DNA from 2 places in the Bradyrhizobium sp. BR 10261 genome. Region 2 is predicted to be linked to the other one. Evidence: predicted binding sites of a transcription regulator. Region 2 holds the regulator's gene; the other holds the start of a gene.
What was found. The regulator LexA, encoded in region 2, represses DNA repair genes until DNA is damaged. The targets are predictions, from matches to a motif close to TGTTCNNNNTGTGTTCNG.

Region 1 (3,906 bases), on a different contig from region 2:
GCGGGTGTTGATGACGCGGTAGCGATAATGGCGCTTGATCGCCGAGAAGCGCGCCTCGAAATTATCGGGCACGATCTCGGCTTCGAGCACCGCGATCGGATGCGGGCGCAGATGCGCGTTCAGGCCATCACGAAACCGCCCGGGCGGAAACTGCTTCTCGACATCGACATGCGCGACCTGGCCGCGCGCATGCACGCCGGCATCGGTGCGGCCGGCGCCGTGCACGCGCAGATCGGCGCCGGTCATCGCCTTGACAGCTGCTTCCAGCGCGCCCTGCACCGACGGCAGCGTGTCCTGGATCTGCCAGCCGAAGAACGGCGCGCCGTCATATTCGATGGTGAGCTTGTAGCGCGGCATCTTGTCCAGTTTCGCTGTGATCGCCCGCCTAGAGCGGGCGATCCAGTAGAAGCCTCGGCGTACTGGATACCCCGCCTTCGCGGGGTATGACAGCGTTAGGTGAATTTGGCGCCTGCCTTCACTGGCACGCCGCGCAAAAAATCTGCCGCCTGCATCCGCCCTTTGCCTTCGCGCTGGAGCTCGAGGATGCGGATGGCGCCCTCGCCGCAGGCGATGGTGAGCTGATCGTCCAGCACCGCGCCCGGCGCGCCGGAACCTTTGGCAAGCTCACAGCGCAGGATTTTCACGCGCGCATTCTCGAGCTCCGCCCAGGCACCCGGAAACGGCGACAGGCCGTGGATGTGACGCAGCACCGCATGCGCGGGCTTGCTCCAGTCGATCCGCGCCTCGGCCTTGTCGATCTTGGCGGCATAGGTGACGCCGTCCTCGCGCTGCTTTTTCAGCTGGAGCCCGCCGCGGTCGAGCGCCGCCATGGCGCGCACCATCAGGTCGGCACCGAGGCGGGAGAGGCGATCATGCAGATCGGCCGCGGTCATGCTGTCGGTGATCGGAAGCCGCTCGGCCATGGCGACGTCGCCGGTATCGAGGCCGACATCCATCTTCATCACCATGACGCCGCTCTCGGCATCGCCGGCCATGATCGCGCGGTTGATCGGCGCGGCACCGCGCCAGCGCGGCAGCAGCGAAGCGTGCAGATTGTAGCAACCGAGCCGGGGCGTATCGAGGATCGCCTGCGGCAGGATCATGCCATAGGCGACGACGACGGCGGCATCGGCGTCGAAGGCGCGAAACTCTTCCAGCGCCTCCGGCGTCTTCAACGTCTTCGGCGTCAGCACGGGGACGCCGAGCTTTCGCGCGGCCTCTTCAACCGGCGTCGGCTGCATCTGCAGCCCGCGCCGCCCGCCCGGCTTCGGCGCGCGGGTATAGACGGCCACGATCTCGTGGCCGTGCGCGACGAGCTCGAGCAGCGTCGGCACGGAGAAATCGGGCGTGCCCATGAAGATCAGGCGGAGGGGCATGTGGGCTGCGTTCGGTGAGAGTTCTGGTTCTCCGTCATGCCCGGGCTCGTCCCGGGCATCCACGGACTTGGCGACAAAGCAAGCAAGGCGTGGATGGCCGGGTCAAGCCCGGCCATGACGAGAGCCGGGCCCTACTCCGCCGCGCGCTTGGCGGCTTTCTCGAACTTCTTGATGACGCGGTCGCGCTTGAGCTTCGACAGATAGTCGACGAACAGCACACCGTTGAGATGATCGATCTCATGCTGGATGCAGGTGGCGTAGAGGCCTTCGGCGTCCTCCTCGTGCAGCTTGCCGTCGAGATCGGTGAAGCGCACGCGCACCTTGGCCGGGCGTTCGACCTCCTCGTAATATTCGGGGATCGACAGGCAGCCTTCCTCGTAAGTGGACAGCTCCTCGGACGAGGCGATGATCTCCGGATTGATGAAGACGCGCGGCTCCGGCTTGGTCTCGCCCTCCGGGTTGGGCTTGGCGAGGTCCATGGTGATCAGCCGCAGCGGCTGCGCGATCTGGATCGCAGCGAGGCCAATGCCGGGCGCGTCGTACATCGTCTCGAACATGTCGTCGGCAAGCTTGCGGATCTCCGGCGTGACCTTCTCGATCGGCTTGGAGACCAGACGCAGCTGCTTGTCGGGCAATATGATGATTTCTCTGAGGGCCATGGCGGGCGATTTAAGCTGCGCACGAGAAGCGGTCAATGCGGCCGGGAACGCGTCAACCCTCCGCCAACCATAAAACTTCGCCTTTCGGTAACCATAAAAATGAGGGGGCGGTTAGGCCCATTGTTCTCTCTTCGTTCGCTCCGGCCCGCGAATCGGCTAGAAGGGCGACATGAACGAGATCATTTTCATGCTGGGCGACTGGCCGGTGCGCGGAATCGATGCGCTGATCGGCTTCGGCGCCCTCGTCCTCATCCTGCTGGTGGTGATTGCCGTCGTGATCGCGCGCTCGGGGCGGCGCGGCGCGGAACTCGCGATGGCGAGCGCGATCCGGGCCGACGAGCTGGAGGAGCGGCTCGCCCAGGTGCTGCACGCGCAGAGCGAGGCCTCCGGCCGGGTCGACGCCATGACCCAGGCCCTGGCCGGCCGCCAGGCCGAAATGGCGCGGGCAGTCAACGAGCGACTGGATTCGGTGACCCATCGGGTCGGCCAGTCCATGGAACACTCGACCCGCAACACCATGGAGAGCCTGCGCGCGCTGCACGAGCGGCTCGGCATCATCGACTCTGCCCACAAGAACCTCACCGACCTCACCACACAGGTAACGACCCTGCGCGACGTGCTCGCCAACAAGCAATCGCGCGGCGCCTTCGGCCAGGCGCGGATGGAGGCGATCGTCCAGGACGGTCTGCCGAAGGGGTCCTACGAATTCCAGTTCACGCTCTCGACCGGAAAACGGCCCGACTGCGTCGTGTTCCTGCCCGACCAGCGCCCGCTCTGCATCGATGCGAAATTCCCGCTGGAGGCGATGACCGCGCTGCACGATGCCCGCACCGACGAGGAGAAGCGCCTCGCCACGCAGCGGCTGCGCGGCGACGTGATGAAGCATGTCAGCGACATCGCCGAAAAATACCTCGTCACCGGCGAGACCCAGGAGATGGCGCTGATGTTCGTGCCGTCGGAATCGGTCTACGCCGAGATCCATGACGGTTTCGACGACGTGATCCAGAAGGCCTATCGCGCCCGCGTCGTGCTGGTGTCGCCCTCGCTTCTGATGCTCGCGATCCAGGTGATGCAGCAGATCATGAAGGACGCGCGCATGCGCGATGCCGCCGACCAGATCCAGACCGAGGTGATCAAGCTCGGCGACGATCTCGGCCGCCTGCGCGACCGTGTGCTGAAATTGCAGAAGCACTTTGCCGACGCCAACGAAGACGTCCGGCAGATCCTGATCTCCGCCGACAAGATCGAGAAGCGGGCGGGACGAATCGAGGAGCTCGATTTCAGCAAGACCGATGCGCCGGAGGGCCCACGACTGGTGGCGACGGGAGCGGGCGAGCTGTTTCCGAGGAAGCTGCAGGCGGGGGAATAGGATATGGGGCACACCGTCATACCCCGCGAAGGCGGGGTATCCAGTACGCCGCGGCAGCAGTGATTGAATCGAGACGTCGCGGAATACTGGATCGTCCGCCTTCGCGGACGATGACAGCGGAGCCGGAGGGCGGAGATGGGCGCACGCTCCTACTACGTCTACATTCTCGCCAGCAAGATCGGCGGCACGCTGTATATCGGCGTGACAAACGATCTGATCCGCCGTGTGGCTGAGCACAAGGCAAAACTCATCGAGAGCTTCACGGAAAAGTACGATGTAGCAAGGCTGGTCTATTTCGAACAGTTCGACGATCCCGAGAATGCGATCAAGCGGGAGAAACGGCTGAAGAAGTGGAACAGGGCGTGGAAGGTCCGATTGATTGAGAAAGACAATCCGAACTGGGATGATCTGTATCCCGGAATAGCCGGCCCACCATGAAGATGTCATGCCGCGTGGCACTGTCATACCCCGCGAAGGCGGGGTATCCAGTACGCCGCAGCTG
Region 2 (19,042 bases):
CAAGACATACAACGCAGGTCTGCTCGAGACGCTCCCTCAGGACATTTCGCGCGCGGTGAAGACGAACGGTCAGATTGTTCACGGTCACGCCCAGATCGGCGGCAACCAGCTCCCGCGGTTCACCGGCAAGATCTATCCTCCTGATGACTTCGGCGTGCTCGGGCTTCAGCAGGGTCAGATGGGTATGAAGACACTCGCAGACCACGGTATTCGCCGCGGCATCCTGGTCGGCTGCAAGACGGTCGTTGAGCTCGTGCGGAAACGGCATCTCCCGCGTCCTGCTCTTCGATCTCTGACGGTGAAAGTCGGCGATGGTCGTTGCCAGGACCCTGCTCAACCAACCTCGAACCGAGTCCGCATCACGAATGTCGCCCGACCGCTCCAGTGCGCGCAACATGAACGCCTGGAGCACTTCCTCCGCTTCCGCCCTCCCGCCAAATCGTCGCTGTAGATAGCTGCGAAGGCGATCGTAACTGCTAACGAGAGCAGTCCGAACAACGCTCTCCTGCGCTTCCAAGGAGCCGGCTCTCCGCGCCGGTCGGCTCTCGTTCGGCGATTTCATGACCACAGTCCTTGCATGACGTTCGGTAGATCGCTTGGATTGAGCGCGAACGCGTCAAATCGGACACGCTCTGTTCGCAAATGCGGCAGCCGCCCGAGCACAGGTCGCGAGGGGCTCGCCGCTACAGCGGCGCACACGGGATTGCCCCTGAGCCGACGATCGCGATGCGGGCATTCTTCTGCTCAACGCGCAGCGCGCGCGGGCGCCGACCAGGGCCGATCATGTCGCTCGCTGCGCGAGGCCTTGGCGCGCGTCGCCGTCATCCGCCTGGGCATCGCGCCCATTGCCGATGTGTCGACCCGCGCTCCAATCTGGAGCGAGTCAGCCTGGTCGTCGGGAGCTATTTCAGGTGATGGGAGGCCGATAGTGGCGACGGAACGTGCCTTCGTCGCCGATCACGTCAGGCTGGGCTTCGCAACGCGAGCGCGGCACGACGAACTCCCCAATCTCGGGCGCATGAGGCGACACGGCGGTGAAGCAGAGGACCGAGCCGCAGCAGGTCGTATGCCGGTCGCAAGGTCGATCCTGGTCGTCATCACAATCCCCAGCCATCGCAACGTCATGCGAATGAACCGACGATCCGACCGCGTCGTCATGCGCGTACGAATCCGCAGGCTGATCGACCTGGTACTCATCCTGCATCACTGAGTCGAGGGGGATCGAAATCGCAAGAGACGGCGTCATCGATGCGAACAGGTAAGCGATGGCGACAAGCCATCCCCACCATCTTCGCCTTGGCTTTCGCAAGCCAATCATTTCCGCACCTGCTATCACGACCGAGGAACATATAGCCCCGGTTGCAGTGACGGCCAATAGAAAACAGCACGCACAAATTAGACAATGCGAGAGCTGCGATAGACGAATTGCACGGTGCGGGAATTTGGGGTCCGGCGCGGCCTATCGGCCGCCGGATACCGTGCGAAAACGAACGTCCTGATTTTTTCGTCGGCTCCCGTAATATAGAGCACCCATCTGCGTCGCACGCCCCCGGTCAGTGATGCTTCATCCAGCCGACACTTTTGATGTCGTTGAACGAGTCGGTCCGATGACACAGAAAGCATTGATCGACCGATGCATGCTCCTGTCCGGCGATCACCCGATCCATCATGACGAAGTGACCCATGTAGTGGCTCGGCGGCGCCTGATGACATTGGGCGCAGTCCTTCGACGTTGGCGAAGGATGCAGGAAACCGACGATTGTCCAAAACGCGAGACCATGGCAATTCGAGCATTGCCGTCCAAACAGCTCCCGGTGCGGTTGCCGGTTGCTGTGGCAGTTGGCGCAATCGAGCTCTGCCTTTTCCCGCCTCTCGGACTTTGGCAGTCCGAGAAACTCCTTCAAGTCCTCCGCCAAGCGATCGGCCGTCCTGTCAAACAAGTTCCCGCCTGCGAGAGGCATCGCAACTTGCAGCAGTGAAGCGTGGTCCATCCTGATCGGCCGCGGCCCGCCAATGTGCTCACGATGGCAGCCGGAACACTGACCGCCCGCCGCAGCATGAAACGCCGTCGACTGCTTGCCGAGATCGCCCGCAGAAGGCGCATGACAGGCGATGCAGGCCGCAGCATCAACGCCCTTGGTCGGCGTGTGGCAGCTCTCGCATCTGTCGGACAGAAATGCGTGCTTCCCCGAGAGCGGCCCGGGCATCACGAAGCTTGTCCAGCCCGGGACGACTTCGGAGCTGCCCCGATACAGAGCAATCGACGTAACGGCCGCGCTTGCGAGGGCCAGCGTCGCGACCACGACGTAGAGCGCGCCCCTGATCGTCACGCCAGCCACCGCAGCCCGTAATAGACCTCGGCTGCCACATGCACCGCGAGCAGCGCATACATCACGATCGCGGTCACGACGTGCAGCCCGATCCACGGCATGAAGATCTTCTTGACCGTTTCGCTCGATCCGATCGCTGCTTCGAAGTCGGAAATACTATCGACGAGTTGCAGCAACGGCACGTTTCGGAGTGCCGGCGCAGGCATGGCGGCCTCCTCATGCGCCATCCGATCGGGCGACGACAGAGCCGCAGCAGTGTGCTCATAGGCCGACCTCAAGGTCGCCAGATCCGACTGCTGCCGGCGAAGCTCCGTTGCCGTTTGCGGCAGGTAGTAGCGCCCGACAAATCCGGTGACGACGACGATCAGCATGCTGGTCACCAGGGCGATCCCAAGCGGGCTCTGGAATTTGTGTCCGGTATGCAGAAGCGCGAAGAACGCCGCGACGATTCCGGCATAGGCGTGAAATGCCAGGAGCGTTGGCATCGACACGCATCGCGTGACCAGCGTCTTCAGACCCAGGCTGTATTTCGTCATCGGATAGACAAGAAGGAGAACCATCAGCACGGCCGCACCGGCCCCGAGGACAAAGCCCGCGAGGCTTCCAGCGAACCTGCCGTCAGAGTGAAGCAGGAAAGCCGGCACCAACAGCAACAGGGCCGCCAGAACGATATCCGCGATCAGACGCTCTCTGCGGTTCATCTTGTCAGGCCTCGACGACCAGATCTCCGACCGATTTCGCCTGGCAGGCCAGGATGAGGCCGTTCGCCTTGTCATCGGCGGTCAAGGCGTCCTGGACCTCCATCGTGACGTTACCTTGCAGCAGGTGCGTCTTGCAGACACCACAGACCCCGGCCCTGCACGAATAATCAATCGACACGCCGGCGCTCTCGGCCACTTCAAGGACACTCTTGTCGGGGGGCAGCGCCGCCACCTTGTCCGATCTCGCAAAACGAATGGTGGCCGTCGCGGGCCCGATCGCCGCGGCCAATTGATGACGCGCCTCACCTTCCGGCGGCGGCGCTTCGACGACGGCCTTGCCGGGGGGCGGAACGGCTCCGCGGGCGGGCCCAAAAGCCTCCGTCTTGATCTGCTCGCGTGGCAGGCCGAGTCCGATCAGCGTCTTCCTGAGCGCGTCCATCATTCCGGGTGGACCACACAGGTGAACACGCCGTTTGACCAGTTCGGGCACGGCCTGCGTCAGGAAATCAGCTGTGATCTGCCCTTCGTTTCCCATCCACGACGTGCCCGCGGCCCGCAGCATGGTGGCCGCAACGTGCAAATTGTTCATCCTGCGCTGGAGATGTTCCAGCTCGTCCCGGAAGATGAACTGCTCGGTCGTCTGCGCGCCATAGACGAGATAGATCTGGCCCGGCCACGCGATGTCAGAGAGGTACCGGATCGCCGCCATCAGCGGCGTGATGCCGACGCCGCCTCCGATCAGGACAACGCTGTCGGCTTCCGTGCCCGTGAACGTAAAGGCGCCGAAAGGGCCTGCGACCTCAAGGAGGTCACCCTCCTTCACGTGGTCATGCATGTAGTCGGAAAGAAGCCCGCCATCTTCGCGCTTGATCGTGGTCTCGACGTAGGCAGTCTGGGCAGCGGACGACGCGATCGTATAGGAGCGCCTGATGGTCTTTCCGTCGATCTCGATGGCGTAGGTCAGGAACTGCCCGGGCAGGAACGCAAATGGGATCGCGCCGCCGCCCGGCGCTTGCAGACGGAAGGTCTTGACGTTCGGCGTCTCCTGATAGATCGCACAGATCCTCAGCTTGCCTTTCCAGGAGCGGTTCGCTTCGACCCGCGGAGGATCGCGATCCCTTCCCTGAGAAGGTGTCGGTTCAGCCCTGCCCGGCTGACTAACTGATGTCGCGGCCGCGGGAGGTGCTGCGGCAGGAGCCGGAGCGACTGCTGCGCGAGTCAGCCGGTCCACCAGTGCGTTCGCCCGGCGCATGCGCGCGACATAGATGGCCAGCATCGCGAGCGAGAACAGCACCAGCAGCGCCATGGTCGACACGTGAAACCAGGAGACTCCCGGAGCCCCGTCATCGGCAACCGTGACGCTTCGGTGAGGCAGGAGATTCATCTGCGACTTGAACCAGGCCTGCGCAATCTGCTGCGGTGGCTGGCCCTCCTGAAGTGATCGCAGCACGATCACGCCACTCTGGACCGCGTTCAGGGCCCCGCGAAGCCGCCGCGACGCCTGATCGGCGGCAACGAGATCGCCTCCGGCGATGGCATGCCGCAGGTCCGTTCCGGCTCCCGCCAGGCGATCGGCCTCCGCGCCGATCCGCTCGCGCGCCTGAGCCCCCAGATTATTGCGTTGCTCGGCGGACAGCGCCGGCATGTCCATCAACGCCGGATAAAACTCCTTGCGCGGCCGCCCCATCATGTCGTCCATTCCGCCCATCATCCCGGAGGCGGCCCTGCCGGTCGGAACGCGAACAGCATCGCGACCGCTCAAGCCTGCTGAACCGTCCGGCGGCGCGCCATCGCCGGCGCCGCCGGACGGTGCTGGATGATGCGCCGCGTGATCGCTCTCTGCCTGGGCCAGCTCCTTGCGCTGAAAGAACTGCCCTGCCAGGTCCGAGGCGAGCACGGCATTCCCGACGAGCTGGCTCGTCAGGACGACGAGCGCAGCCACGCCGGATCGACATCGAAGCGGCCCACCGAACATGATCCTGCCCTCGCCGCGGTGTTCAGAATGACGCGAGCAGGGGCAGCAGGATCGTGTCTGCGGTCTGTTTCTGGCTTTGGTTCAACGACGCATAGAGACGCGTGAAGGCGAGACGCGCCGATTTGATTGCGTCCAGACGCTCGGACAAGTGCCGCTCGTAGTGCTCCAGACGGTCGGCGCTACCAAGCCCCTCGTCCGTTGCAAGCATCTTGCGCGCTTCCAGCAAATGCCGCCGGCTCGCACGCAAGGCATCTGCAACGTTATTCCAGTCGGCAGCCTGCCCGTCGCTGATCTGCAGCTCCGCCTTCAGAAATGCGATCCGCCCTTCGAGCCGCTCGGTCACGTCAGCCGGGCCACTGATCGCACTGCCGCTGCCGGACGAACTCATCTGGCCGCGCATCATATTTTCCATCATCGGCATCATCGGCATCGTGCTGGATTTGTCCTCGCAGCCAGCGCCCTGACAGTCCCGCATCTGGCCCTGTGGCGGCATCTTCATCTTGTCGTCGTTCATCCGGCCGCCACCCATGTTCTGCGGCTGGCCTGCCGGTTGGCCCATATTGGTGTTGCTGCCGGATAGCGACGGGTCGGGAGTCTTTGACATCTTGTCGTCATCCATCATCGCGATCCGGTTCAGATCAGCTGCGGCGATTGCGGACGACGGCCCAATCGGCCCCAGCACGAAGACAGCCAAGGCGGCGGCGCTCACGACAAGATTTCTCGGACGATTCATGGTCGTTCTCCAGGTTCGATTCGGCTGGTTATCTGCTCGCCGACGTCGGCGATGAGACAGCGATGTGCGGGTCAGGCCATATAGACGCGAAGTGCCCGCGACTCTTACGCGTTGGTGCGTGCAGACTTTCAGCGGTTATCATTCGCCCGCCTCCCGGCCGGACGAAGGGCTTCTGTCGACATCCTTCGACCACGTCCGGTAATAGGCGACGATCGTCATGACCCAGAGCCCCGCAGCGCCGACCACGAGCTGCGCCCATATTCCCTCCGCCCCGCTCTCGATCACGAAATGCGCGACGAACGACAGGAAGAGGCCAACGCAGAACGCGGACAGCGATTGCTGGCCGCATCGGATCAGCGGTTGGAGGAAGGGCGACTTCAGGCCGGGCCAATCGCTTGGAACGAGCGAGACGACGATGAGCACGAGGCTCGCCAGATGGATCACGCGATACGGGCCAAGATTGGTCTTGTCGTTCGGAATGAAGATGGCGGTGAGCCCCTCCGGAACGTAATCCCGCAGCGAGGGGATACGTTCGGCCAGCGTCATCGCAAACGCAAAGAGCAGGAAGCCGCAGCTAGCGACGAGCAGCGTGCGGGACGACAATAGCCACCGGCTTGCCGCGGCGCCTCCCAATGCGAGCCAGGCGCCGAATACGAAGAGCAGCTGCCAGGCGAACGGATTGAAATACCAGACTCCCGCCGGATAGGACGGCCAATTCCAGCCGTAATGGCGGGCGGCCAGATAGAGGCCCAGCGAACCGATCATCACCGCGTTGCGCCATCGCAGCATGAGCCAGAGCACGGCCGGAAACGCTGCCATCAAAACGATATAGAGCGGCAGGACGTCGAGATTGAGCGGCTTGAACTTGAGGATCAGCCCCTCGGACAGCGTTTCGACGGGAAAGGTCATCAACGGCGCGACGTTGAACTGATCCATCAGGTGAAGGTCATCGAAGCTGTGCGCGAGATAGTGCACGGCGGTGAGATAGACGAAGAACAGCAGCAGGTGGGCGACATAGAGCTGCCATACCCGCCGCAGCAGCCGGGTTGCTCCGATAACGAAGCCACGCTCCATCATCATCGACCCGAACACGAACGTCGCCGTGTAGCCGGAGATCAGCACGAACAGATCGGCGCCATCGCTGAAGCCGTAATTCCGTGTCGTAAACCAGACGAGCGCCGAATCCGGAACGTGTCCCAGGAAGATCAGCCAGTTTGCCAGGCCGCGAAACAGATCCAGCCGAACGTCGCGTCGGGGCCTGGCCAGCACGGATCTGATCGTGATCGTCTCCCAGAGCCGACGATGCAAGAGAAACGCAACTCGCAAGGGCCGACCGGGCACCTGGATCGTATCGTCAATCAACAGTGTATTCCCATTTCTGCGCGATGCGCTGCGGATCGCTATCGCTTCGCGATGCTTCCGCCACTCATTCGCGCCGGCACGCTAGGTCGCGTCGTTGATGCTCCTTTGACAGACATCAAACTCGAACGACGCGCCGGCCAAATCTTTTTGTCGCGCAGGCATGTAATGAATTGAATCGTCTGTCGTCCTCGAGTCATTTCGATCGACGGCGTCATCCCCCGGCGAAGTCTCTCGACAGCGCCGCAGGTAGTCGACGGCATGACAAGAAGCCATCGAATTCACGCAATCGATGCAAAATTTTTTCTGTAAGAAGATCGATGCTTTGCGTCGCCCGCTGCAATTCGACGATCCACGCGTCGGCGCTCGCAAGCGTGCACGTCGACGATTGATCTTGCTCAACTTCGACGTTCTCACTCCGGGTTTGGTTGCCTCTCAGTCAAGCCATCGGGACTTGATGACACCAACTCGACAAGATCAAACAGGAGAAACCAGAATGAGCCACCGCAAGCTGATCGCTGCTGCAGCGATCATGTCGTTCGTCGCGCTGCCCGCCATGGCGCAGACGAGCACCACCGATGAGAAGAACGGCCACCACTACACGGGCGGGCCGAAGACCGAGGTCCTGCACCACATGGGCAAGAAGGACAGCGATGGCGGACCGACCACCGGGTCTGGCGGCAGCCACCATTACGGCGGCGGACCAAAGACCGAGGTCCCGCATCACATGGGCCCGAAGAAGGAGCAATGACGATCGGACGGTGATCCCGCCGCGCGCAAGACGCGGATCACATCTCCCAGGCAACGCAACGGGGAAACAGTGTGTCCTCGTTGTCGCTACGGCGGAAGCCCGACGCAGCGACACTGGTCAAGCCTGCGGCCGAGACGTTGAGTTGCCCGGACTTGACGACAGCGCCCAAGACGAATTCGCCCGGGAGCGGTTCATCCGCACCCGGGCGCTGTATCCGTCGGCTTCTCGCTCTAGTTCGGCACCGTCGTCTTCGGCGCCGGTTTCGCGGCAGCCGCATTCACCGTGACGCCGTGCAGGAAGTCATAGGCCGCGTGCAGCGCCTTGTCGTCCTTCTCTTCCGGCGGGACATAGGACTGGGAGCCCGTCTGCTCGGTGCCGTCGGCGGCCTGCAGATGGCCGCGCATCTGCGATTCGGCGATCGTGTCGACGCGACCCTTCAGCTCGGCCGGGACGTCCTGGAGGATCTCGATATCGGGGGCGATGCCCTGAGCCTGGATCGAGCGGCCAGACGGCGTGTAGTAGCGCGCCGTGGTCAATGCCAGCGCGCCATTGCCGGTGCCGAGCGGAATGATGGTCTGCACCGAGCCCTTGCCGAACGAGCGCGTGCCGATGATCGTAGCACGCTTGTGATCATGCAGCGCGCCCGCCACGATTTCCGACGCCGAAGCCGAGCCGCCATTGACCAGAATAACAAGCGGCTTGCCCTTGGTGAGGTCGCCGCCATGCGCAGTGAAGCGCTGGGTTTCTTCCGGATTGCGTCCGCGGGTCGAGACGACCTCGCCGCGCTGCAGGAACGCGCTCGATACCGACACGGCCTGGTCGAGCAGGCCGCCCGGGTTGTTGCGCAGATCCATCACATAGCCAATGAGCTTGTCTTGCGGGACGTCCTTGGAGATCGAGGCGATCGCCTTCTTCAGGCCGTCGGTGGTCTGCTCGTTGAACGAGGTGACACGGATGTAGCCGATGTCCCCGTTCTCCACGTGGAAGCGGACCGGGCGGACATGGATGATCTCGCGCGTGATCGCGACATCGAGCGGAGCATCGGCGCCCTTGCGCACGATGGTCAGCTTGGTCTTGGTGTCGACCGGCCCCTTCATCTTGTTGACGGCCTGCTCGAGCGTCATGCCCTGCACGTTTTCGCCGTCGATCTTGCTGATGAGGTCGCCGGACATGATGCCGGCCTTGGACGCCGGCGTGTCGTCGATCGGGGAAACGACCTTGACCAGGCCCTCTTCCATCGTGACCTCGATGCCGAGGCCGCCGAACTCGCCGGAGGTCGTCTCCTGCATCTCGGTCCAGGCCTTGTCGTTCATGTAGCGGGAATGCGGATCGAGTGAGGTCACCATGCCCGTGATGGCGCCTTCGATCAGCTTGGCATTGTCGGGTTTCTCGACGTAGCTCGCCTTCACCCGCTCGAAAACTTCCCCGAACAGGTTGAGCTGGGAATATGCATCATCCGCGCCTGCCGCCGCCCGAGCCGCCCATGGTCCGCCCTGCGGACCTGATACGAGGAGGGTCAGGCACGCTCCGGTGAGCGCGCCCAGGGGGAAGAGCAGGGTTTTCCGCATGGAATGGGTGGCCTTTTCGCTGAGCGGTTCTATTGAGGCTGGGCAGCCGCCATGCAAGTGGCGATCCAGCCCGGTTCTCACAATATCATTCTGGTTTCTTCAAGGCCGGCCTGCCACGCCGGCGGGTACGCGGTAAAAATCCCTTCGCCTAAGCCTAAACATTTGGCAACGTTCGCAAGATCGGCCCCGTTTCCAGCGGGAATCAGTCGACCGGACGGCGCCTCGCAGCTATGCCATTTTAGGATGGTCTTGGAGCGCCGGACGGGATAGGCGATGGCACAATTGCTTCAAATTCTCGGGAGGATAACAATGAACGAAGCACTCCGGCCGGAACGGAACGTCGAACTCGGCGCCAGCAACGAGCCGTTCCAGAACCTGCACGAATTCATCCGGAAGGCGCGTTCCAATCTCAACCAGAACGCCTGGGACTACATCGTCGGCGCGGCCGAGACAGAGACCACGATGCGCCGCAACCGCATGGCGCTGGACGAGATCGCGTTCCGCCCCCGCGTGCTGCGCGACGTGCGCAAGGTCAGCGGCTCGGTCGAGCAGTTCGGCCGCAAGATGCGACTGCCTGTGGTGCTCGCCCCCGTCGGCGCGCTGGAGATCTTCGATCCCCTTGGCGCAGCCAGTGTCGCGCGCGCCGCCGGTGCTTTCGGCGCATCGCACATGCTCAGCTCCGTGTCCGAGCCGGGTCTGGAAAAGACCGCGGAGGCCGCGCCCGATGCGCTGCGCCTGTACCAGCTCTACGTCCGTGGCGATGACGCGTTCGTCGCGGACGTCGTCAGCCGGGCGCAGAAGGCCAATTATGCCGCCTTCTGCCTGACCGTCGACACCGCCCATTACAGCCGTCGCGAACGCGACATCGCCAAGCGCTATGTTCGCGAGAGCCGTCTGCGCGCCACCGGCGGCGACTACCAGAAGGGGCTGGAGTGGCGGACCGTGAAGATGATCAAGGACAAATTCAAGATCCCCCTGATCCTCAAGGGCATCGCCACCGCCGAGGATGCCCTGATCGCGCTCGATCACGGCGTCGAATGGATCTACGTCTCCAACCATGGCGGCCGCCAGCTCGATCACGGCCGCGGCGCCATGCATGTGCTGCCCGAGATCGTCGACGCCGTGAAAGGCCGCGCCAAGATCATGGTCGATGGCGGCTTCTGCCGCGGCACCGACATCGTCAAGGCGATCGCGGCGGGCGCCGACCTCGTCGGCATCGGCCGGCTGCAATGCTGGGCGCTGGCCGCAGCCGGCGAGACCGGCGTAACGCGGATGCTGGAACTGCTGGAGGACGAGGTGCTGCGCTGCCTCGGCCTGCTCGGTGCCACCTCCTTCGCCGAGGTCGACAAGTCCTGCCTGCACCCGGCCACCGCAACCAATGTACCGAGCGTGTTCAGCGCGTTCCCGCTATTCGACCACGAGCCCTACCGATACTGACCCGAAAGGATGCAATGACCTCGCTCTCTCCCGGCAGCGCAGATGCGCTTCTGTTCGATCTCGGGCGCGTCGTGCTCGACATCGATTTCTCCAAGGCGATCGCCTGCTGGGCGGGACATGCCGGCTGCGAGCCCGAAGCCATCGTCGCCCGCTATGTGCGCGACGAGGCCTACCGCCTGCACGAGGTCGGTAAGATCAGCGATGAAGACTATTTTGCCTCGCTGCGCTCCTCGCTCGGAATCTCCATTTCGGATGTCCAGTTCCTCGAGGGGTGGAACGCGATTTTCGCGGGCGAGATGCCTGGCATCGGCGAGCTGCTGCCGCGCGCGGCAAGGCAGATGCCGGTCTACGCCTTCTCCAACACCAACCGCCCGCATGTGGACTATTTTTCCAGGGAATATGCCGACCTGCTCGGCCATTTCCGCGAGTTGTACCTGTCCTCCAGCATCGGCCTGCGCAAACCGGATGCGGAAGCGTTCGACCACGTCGTGGCCGCGATGGGCGTACCGGCGAGCCGGATCGTGTTCTTCGATGACCTCGCCGAGAACATCGAAGGCGCGCGCGCCCGCGGCCTCACCGCGGTCCATGTGACCTCACACCACGACGTCGGCGTCGCGCTGAAGGCGCTGGGAATCTGATCGGGCGGCAATTTCCGGAACAATTTCGCCCGAAGACGAGGAACCAAAGCTCTTTGTGCATTTTTGTACGGAGTTCCGGGAACGGAATGCCCCCTTCCGGACTCTTGAGTCCGCTGGGACTTCCATGGACGGACATATCGCGTGTTGGGCAAAACATACCTCACCAAGCAGGCCTCGCTGCTGGTCAAATTCGCCAAGACCACTTCGGACGCCGAGCTTTCTGCCAAGCTGATGAGCAAAGCGGCCGATCTGAAATCTCAGGCAGATCCGATGCCCGACCGGGATCAGGGCCCCAAGGCGCCCGACGTCGCTGAAGTGGAAAACGCGGCAAGGGGAAATCCCATAACGCGGGCGTGACGCTGCCCACAGTTCTGCCCCCGTCGGACCGGTCTGCCGGATCATGCTGGACATGAGCCCTAGTGCCCGAAGCGTAAGCTTCGCAGCAGTATAGCCCTTTTTGCGTCGGCCCTCCCGCTCGGCTAGAACCTTGCCCGACCGAGTCCTTGATCTCGTTGCGGGAGTTCGCCGTGGCACTGATGCCGGTTTCCGATGCGCTTGCCGCCGTGCTCGCCGGTGCGGAGCCTTTGGCTGAGGAAATGATCGCTCTGGATCAGGCCTTCCATCGCGTGCTCGCGCGGGACGTCTCGGCGCGGCGGACGCAGCCGCCCGAGGCGATGTCAGCGATGGATGGTTATGCCGTTCGCGCGGCTGATGCTGCGAAGGTTGATGCGCAGCTCACGGTGGTCGGCGAGGTTGCAGCCGGCCGCCCATTTGCGGGAACGGTCGGTGCCGGCGAAGCCGTCCGGATCTTCACCGGCGGCGTCGTTCCCGCCGGCGCCGATGCGGTCGTGATCCAGGAGGACACCATCGCGGACGGCAAGCGCATCACGATCAAGGAAGCCGCCGTCGCCGGGCGGCACATTCGCCCCGCCGGGATCGACTTCCGCGAGGGCGACGTGCTCCTGCGCAAGGGCGCACGGCTCACCGATCGGGACCTTGCGCTCGCCGCGGGCATGAACCATCCGCAGCTGAGCGTTCATCGCCGTCCTAAGGTCGCGATTCTCGCAACCGGCGACGAGCTGGTGATGCCGGGCTCGACACCCGGCCCCGGCCAGATCGTCTATTCCAATGGCTACGCCCTGCACGCCCTCGCCCGCAGCGAGGGTGCCGACACCATCGATCTCGGCGTCGCCGCCGACACGCTTGCCGCCACGACCTCGGGCATCCGCCGCGCCCGCGAATCCGGCGCCGACATCCTGATCACGACCGGCGGAGCGTCTGTCGGTGACCACGATCTGGTGCAGCAGGCGCTTCGGCACGAAGGTATCTCGATGGCGTTCTGGAAGATCGCGATGCGGCCGGGCAAGCCGATGATGAACGGGCAGCTCGGGCCGATGCGCGTCATCGGCCTGCCCGGCAATCCCGTGTCATCCTACGTCTGCGGCTTCCTGTTTCTGGTGCCGCTGATTCGCGCGCTGTCGGGCCGCTCAATGATTCATCATCGCCGCGAACGCGCCGTGCTCGGTCGCGACCTCGGGGCCAATGACCAGCGCGAGGATTATCTGCGTGCGCGTCTGGAGACGCGGGACGACGGCACGCTCGTCGCTCTTCCCGTCAACCACCAGGATTCCTCACTGTTGGCGAATCTCGCTGCGGCACAGGCACTTCTCGTGCGCGCGCCGTTCGCAGCGAAGGCCGCTTCCGGCACGCCTTGCGAGGTCTTGCGACTGCCGGAGTGAGCGCGCCGACGCAACTGTTCCGCGAACTTTGTCGCGTTCACGGTAAATTAAGCAGTTGCGGAACATGTATCGAACATATAGGGTCCGTTCATGATTTGTTTCGAGCATGTAGCGGCTTACTGCTGAATTCAGCGTCTCGGAATCGAGCGACATCGTCAGGGGGATTTTGGTCGAGATGTTAACGCGCAAACAATACGAGCTCCTGCGGTTCATCAGCGAGCGATTGAAGGAAAGCGGCGTGCCGCCCTCCTTCGACGAGATGAAGGATGCGCTCGACCTGCGCTCCAAGTCGGGCATCCATCGCCTGATCACCGCGCTTGAGGAGCGCGGCTTCATCCGCCGCCTGCCCAACCGGGCCCGCGCCATCGAAGTGATCAAGCTGCCTGAACTCCAGGCGGCTGCCGGCAGCCGTCGCGGCTTCACGCCGAGCGTCATCGAGGGCAATCTCGGCAAGGTGCGCACGATGTCGAGCCCGCCCGTCGATGAGGGCGAACGCCCTGTCGCAGTTCCCGTGATGGGCCGGATCGCGGCCGGTACGCCGATCGAGGCCTTGCAGACGCGCAGCCACACCATCAGCGTCCCGCCCGACATGCTCGGCGCGGGCGAGCACTACGCGCTCGAAGTCCGCGGTGATTCCATGGTCGATGCCGGCATTCTCGACGGCGACATGGCGCTGATCCAGCGCAACGAGAGCTGCGACACCGGCGATATCGTGGTGGCCCTGATCGACGACGAGGAAGCCACGCTCAAGCGTTTCCGCCGCCGCGGCGCCTCGATCGCGCTCGAGCCGGCAAACGCCGCCTACGAGGTCCGGATTCTGCCGCCCAACCGGGTCAAGATCCAGGGCAAGCTGATCGGGCTGTACCGCAAATACTGAACGCGGCGCACGCCGCCACCTGGCAAGCGCGCCCTCAAGGTTGAAGCGGACGATTGTCCGCTCCGGCTGGATAGTTTTTCTGGTTTTCTCCAGATTATCCGGCCACCTCTCCCGCGCTACATCCCCGGCACGCCATGACGAAGCACGCATCGCTTCGCAGGCCTTGCGAGACCGAGGAGACCGCCATGCGTAAGATCATTCTGAGTACCGTCGCGATGGCGCTGATCGCAATATCAGCGTCGCAAACCTTCGCTGCGCAGCCGCAGCATCACGTTCGCAGGTCGCCACAGGCGACGAACGAACAATTCCGCAATGCCCGCAACGCCGTCGGGCAACAGGCGCAGCCGGCCTGGCCTTATTCGGGTTGGTCGGCACCGGCTGGGCGCTAACGAAGAAGCTCTCGGAATGCACGGAAGCAGCCTTTGTTCCTCGGACATCTGAAAAAGAAATTGTGATGGCAGCCTGCAGACTCAAGCCGCAGATTTGCCCCCAACATGGCATATGATCGCAGGCTTCCACTCTGATAGAGGCCTGCGCCTCAGAAGAGGCGCGGGTGCTCTATCGCTGATGAGGAGCACCCGATGTGTGACTATAGCTTGCATGCCGTCGCGACGCGTCCCGCAGAAGTCGGCGAGACGATCGTCACGACAACCTTCCGCGGCACCTCGACGCGCGGCTTCGCCTCCGAAGCCGACATGTCGGTCGCGGTCTGCCTGCTGCCGGGAACGGAGCTCGCCTTCGCCGACAACGTCCGCTACGACAACAGGTGGATCTGGACGCGCACTATCAATTCGCGCGTCGGCAAGTTCGGCAAGGTCGATCCGCACATTCCCGATCGTCATCACGACGCGATCGAATTCCCCGATGGCAAATACGTGCTGGTGACCCAGCTCGTCGAAGGCCAGCGCGCAACCGTGCTGCAACTGCCGGTGACCCAGCCGCTCGGTGAGCGCGAGCACAAGCCGCAAGTTGCCGCCGACAGACAGCCGACACCTCCGGTCCTGCCGATCGGTTGAACCGGCCTAATTTGGGCATGATCTCCGCGCAAACGCGTTTTCGCGTTTGTCGCGCCGGAGGACCGCTACAGACTTTTCCGGATCATGCCTCAATCCTCGGCCTGAAGATCGGCCTCGGACGGTGTTGCGTCCTTGGCGCGCGGAGCTGCGGACCGCGGCATGAGGGTCCCTTCGAAATCTCCATCGCCGGCCGCCGCCGGCGACCAGGGGCGGTTTGCGCCTCTCGCCCTCGCCGCCGCAATGGCAAAGCCATCGCCGCGACGTGTCAGCGCTAGCGCGCCCTGGCTCGCCAGACGCGGCCGATCGATCACCATCCCGGTGCAATCCGGCGGCGCAGGCTTTGCCGTCACCACCAGGGCCGCGCGACTGCAATCATCAGCCAGCGCGTCGATGCGGAGCGCCAGCGCGACCATGTGGCCGTCGGCAAGCGGCGTCACGCAGCCGGCATCGTCGCACGACACGCCGTCGCCGAGCGAGCTGCTCGCCGCATCGCGTGGATCAGCGTCCGCTGCAAGCCACTCCTTCAGCAGGAAATTGTCCTTCTTCGCCCTGATCAGGTGCAGCTGACCGTCCCTGGCGCGCACCGCGACGTTCTGACCGTCACCGGCAATCAGAATATCGGGTTGCCGGACGGAAAGACTCCAGACGGTCGCCGCCATCAGCACGAATGCTCCCGACCAGCGCAGCGGCGTGCGCAAAAGACCCAGCAGGATCAGGCCCAAGCTCGCAGCGATCAGCGGCGCCGTGCCGAAGGCCGCGACATGACCGACCGCACCCGGTAGTGCCGCCACCCAGCGCGTGACGAAAATCATCCAGTCGATGCCGATCCCCATCAGCCACCAGAACACGCCGTCCAGCCCGAAGGGAGCGGCGAGCAATCCGAGCAGCCCGGCCGGCATCACCAACGCCGAGACCACCGGCATCGCGCCAAGATTGGCGAGCACGCCATAAGGCGTGACACGGTGGAAATGGAAGGCGGCGTAAGGCGTGGTCGCAAGTCCCGCGATCATGGAGGCCATGAACAGCATCGCGATCTCGCGGCCTCCCCACAGCGCGATGCGCGCGGTCGCCGAATGATCGGGCGAGGCCAACAGGCTCGGCATGCCGATCTGCACCATGGCAACGAGCCCGAGCGTTGCCGCGAACGACATTTGAAAGCTTGGATGCACCAGCGCTTCCGGCGCGACCGCGAGCACGATCAGCGCCGCCACGGCCAAGGTGCGAAACGTGATCGCGCGGCGATCCACGATGACAGCGATCAGCACCACCGCGGTCATGAAGAACGATCTCTGCGTCGCGACTTCGGCGCCCGAGAGCAGCAGATAGAACGCTGACGCAACCAACGCGGCGGCGGCCGACCATTTCTTGATGGGAAGGCCCGCTGCCAGTCCCGGGATGAGCGCCAGCAGCGCGCGGACCGCGAAAAAGACGACCCCCGCGACGACGGCCATGTGATAGCCCGAAATCGAGAGGACGTGACCGAGCCCCGAGATGAACATGGCGTCGTTGACGGGCGTCGTAATCGCATCGCGGCGGCCGGTGAGCAGCGCGGTCGCGATGGCGCGGTTATCGCCGTCGAGCGTGGCGCGGATGCGCGCGTCGATCGCATCGCGCAGGCCCTGCATGATCGCGGCATAGCGTAGCTGCAATCCGCCCGACACGGCCGGCGTCACAGTCGTGATCGCCCCCATCGCAAAACCGGAGGCGCCGATGCCCTGGAAGAACATGTCGCGCGAGAAATCGTAGCTGCCCGGACGCAATGGCGACAGCGGCGGCATCAGCCGCGCCTTCAGCTGCACGAAGCTGCCGACATCGGGCGCGGTTCCCTTGCGCACGGAGAGGCGGACGCGCTCGAGCTTCACGTCGCTGCGCTGCGCCTCCATTGCCGTGACGCGCAGCACGAAACGGTCGGTGCGTTCGCGGATGTCGCGCGTCTCGACGAAGCCCGACAGCGACACGGAATACAGCGGCTTTGCGAGCACGGTATGCGCGATGCGTGCCGTCTTCCACGTCGCCGCGGCAAAGCCGGCCGCGACCGCCGCGATCATGATTGCGGGCGCAAACAGGCGGCTTCGCCGCAACAGGACGGCGCCAGCCATGAGCGCGGTCGCCGTCGCAATCGTGACCCAAAGCAGCGGCTCGTGGTCGGCGGCAAAATAAAGCGCGATGCCGCAGCCGAAGGCGACGGGCATCCAGGGAAATAGCCGGCCCGCACCAGCCTCGGCCTTGGCCCATTCGCGCAGCTGCCCGACGACCGCGGGCCAGACGCCCGACCCCGCCGGCACGAACCCGCCGGCCGACGCGGCCCGGCCCGTCGGCCAAGTCCCTGCGATCGGCGTCCCGGCAATGCCTTGCGACAGACGCTGCGGCCGGCCCGGCTCCGCCATTCCCTTGGCAACCCCTGCGATATCAGACGGGCGCAGAGGCTACCGGAACGTGCAGGCCGCCGAATAGCGGTACGGATCGAGAACGAAAGGGCCGCGCCCCTACTTTTCCTCTTCCATCGTCACGGCGACGTCCGCCTTGGCCGACAGCCGGACCTTGTTGCCCTCGACACCGGCGACGAGGCCCTTGTCGATGAAATGGTGGTGACCCCGGTGGCTGCCCTCACCGCTGTCCTTCTTGGTCAGCTTGATGCGGTTGCCCTCGACCTTGTCGACCGTGCCGACATGGACGCCGTCGGCGCCGATGACTTCCATATGCTCTGCGATGTTTTGCATGGCGGGATCCTCTGATGGATCCGCCTCAACGCGGCGACAGCACGTTCGTTTCCATCGCTGGAATGACGATGCCGTGCGTCAGATCAACGGCGCCTTCGCCGAGGCGTGGTGATTGACGATCTTCCAGTCGCCGTCCTCGCGGATGATGACCCAGCTCATCTTGACGACGAGATCAGAGCGTTCGCCGGCGAAGTTGAACGTGATGGTTGCGCCCATGTTGATCAGGTCAGAACCGGCCTGCGCCGCCTGCACGTCGGAAAATGCCGCGCTCGGCTCGCGCCAGCGCGGCAGGCCGTTGAAATAATCGGTGACGCCATCCCTGCCCCGATAGAGCTTTGGGTTGGAGCCGAAGAAAAAGGTGTTCTTCGAATAGAGCGATGAGAGCGCGACCGCATCGAGCGTTGCGAAGCCGGCGCACCATTTCGCGATGGTGGCGGAAACGATGGCATCGGCCTCACCGCTCATTCGTTTGTCAGCCCTTGGCCACTTCCTTCGCGAACGTATCGCGCAGGCCGATGGTGCGTGAAAACACCGGCTTGCCGGGCGTGGAGTCCTTGTCGCGCACGAAATAGCCCTGGCGCTCGAACTGCATCGGCTCGCTCGAATTGCTCGCGGCAACCGAGGCCTCGACCAGGGCATCGCTGAGGATCTCCAGCGAGTTCGGATTGAGATCGGCCGCGAAATTCGAGGCGTCCGGGCTCGGATTGGCGAACAGCTGGTTGTAGATGCGGATTTCCGCCGGCACTGAATTGGCCGCAGGCAGCCAGTGCATGGTCGCCTTGACCTTGCGGCCATCAGGCGCGTTGCCGCCCTTGGTCGCGGGATCGTAGGTGCAGCGCAGTTCCACCACCTCGCCCTTGTCGTTCTTGATCACGCCGGTGCACTTGACGAAATAGGCGTAGCGCAGCCGCACCTCGTTGCCGGGTGAGAGGCGGAAGAACTTCTTCGGCGGGTTCTCCATGAAGTCGTCCTGCTCGATATAGAGCTCGCGCCCGAACGTGATCTTCCGCGTCCCTGCCGAGGGATCATCCGGATGGTTGATCGCCTCGAGCTCCTCGGTCTGCCCTTCCGGATAGTTCTCGATCACGATCTTGAGCGGCTTCAACACCGCCATGCGGCGCTGCGCCGTACGGTTCAGCTCCTCGCGGATGCAGAATTCGAGCATGCCGACATCGACCACGCTGTTGGCCTTGGCGAC

Region 1: the regulator LexA is predicted to act here: its motif matches at 2,157-2,174, upstream of HYH07_RS05045 (DNA recombination protein RmuC).

What each region holds. Positions count from the first base shown of each region.
Region 1 covers NZ_JACOFQ010000003.1:249,618-253,523, reverse strand. The annotation lists gene truA (tRNA pseudouridine(38-40) synthase TruA) at 1-357, opposite strand, end outside; gene fmt (methionyl-tRNA formyltransferase) at 453-1,376, opposite strand; gene def (peptide deformylase) at 1,508-2,035, opposite strand; gene HYH07_RS05045 (DNA recombination protein RmuC) at 2,205-3,404, shown strand; gene HYH07_RS05040 (GIY-YIG nuclease family protein) at 3,540-3,842, shown strand.
Region 2 covers NZ_JACOFQ010000031.1:61,694-80,735, forward strand. The annotation lists gene HYH07_RS29270 (RNA polymerase sigma factor) at 1-562, opposite strand, end outside; gene HYH07_RS29275 (hypothetical protein) at 908-1,318, opposite strand; gene HYH07_RS29280 (cytochrome c3 family protein) at 1,554-2,330, opposite strand; gene HYH07_RS29285 (iron reductase) at 2,327-3,031, opposite strand; gene HYH07_RS29290 (2Fe-2S iron-sulfur cluster-binding protein) at 3,036-5,006, opposite strand; gene HYH07_RS29295 (Spy/CpxP family protein refolding chaperone) at 5,029-5,739, opposite strand; gene HYH07_RS29300 (OpgC domain-containing protein) at 5,878-7,101, opposite strand; gene HYH07_RS29305 (hypothetical protein) at 7,595-7,849, shown strand; gene HYH07_RS29310 (S41 family peptidase) at 8,080-9,417, opposite strand; gene HYH07_RS29315 (alpha-hydroxy acid oxidase) at 9,727-10,854, shown strand; gene HYH07_RS29320 (HAD-IA family hydrolase) at 10,869-11,492, shown strand; gene HYH07_RS29325 (hypothetical protein) at 11,634-11,849, shown strand; gene glp (gephyrin-like molybdotransferase Glp) at 12,020-13,231, shown strand; gene lexA (transcriptional repressor LexA) at 13,407-14,108, shown strand; gene HYH07_RS29340 (hypothetical protein) at 14,294-14,497, shown strand; gene HYH07_RS29345 (hypothetical protein) at 14,690-15,124, shown strand; gene HYH07_RS29350 (ComEC/Rec2 family competence protein) at 15,214-17,511, opposite strand; gene HYH07_RS29355 (DUF2171 domain-containing protein) at 17,611-17,844, opposite strand; gene HYH07_RS29360 (nuclear transport factor 2 family protein) at 17,923-18,309, opposite strand; gene HYH07_RS29365 (glutamine--tRNA ligase/YqeY domain fusion protein) at 18,317-19,042, opposite strand, start outside.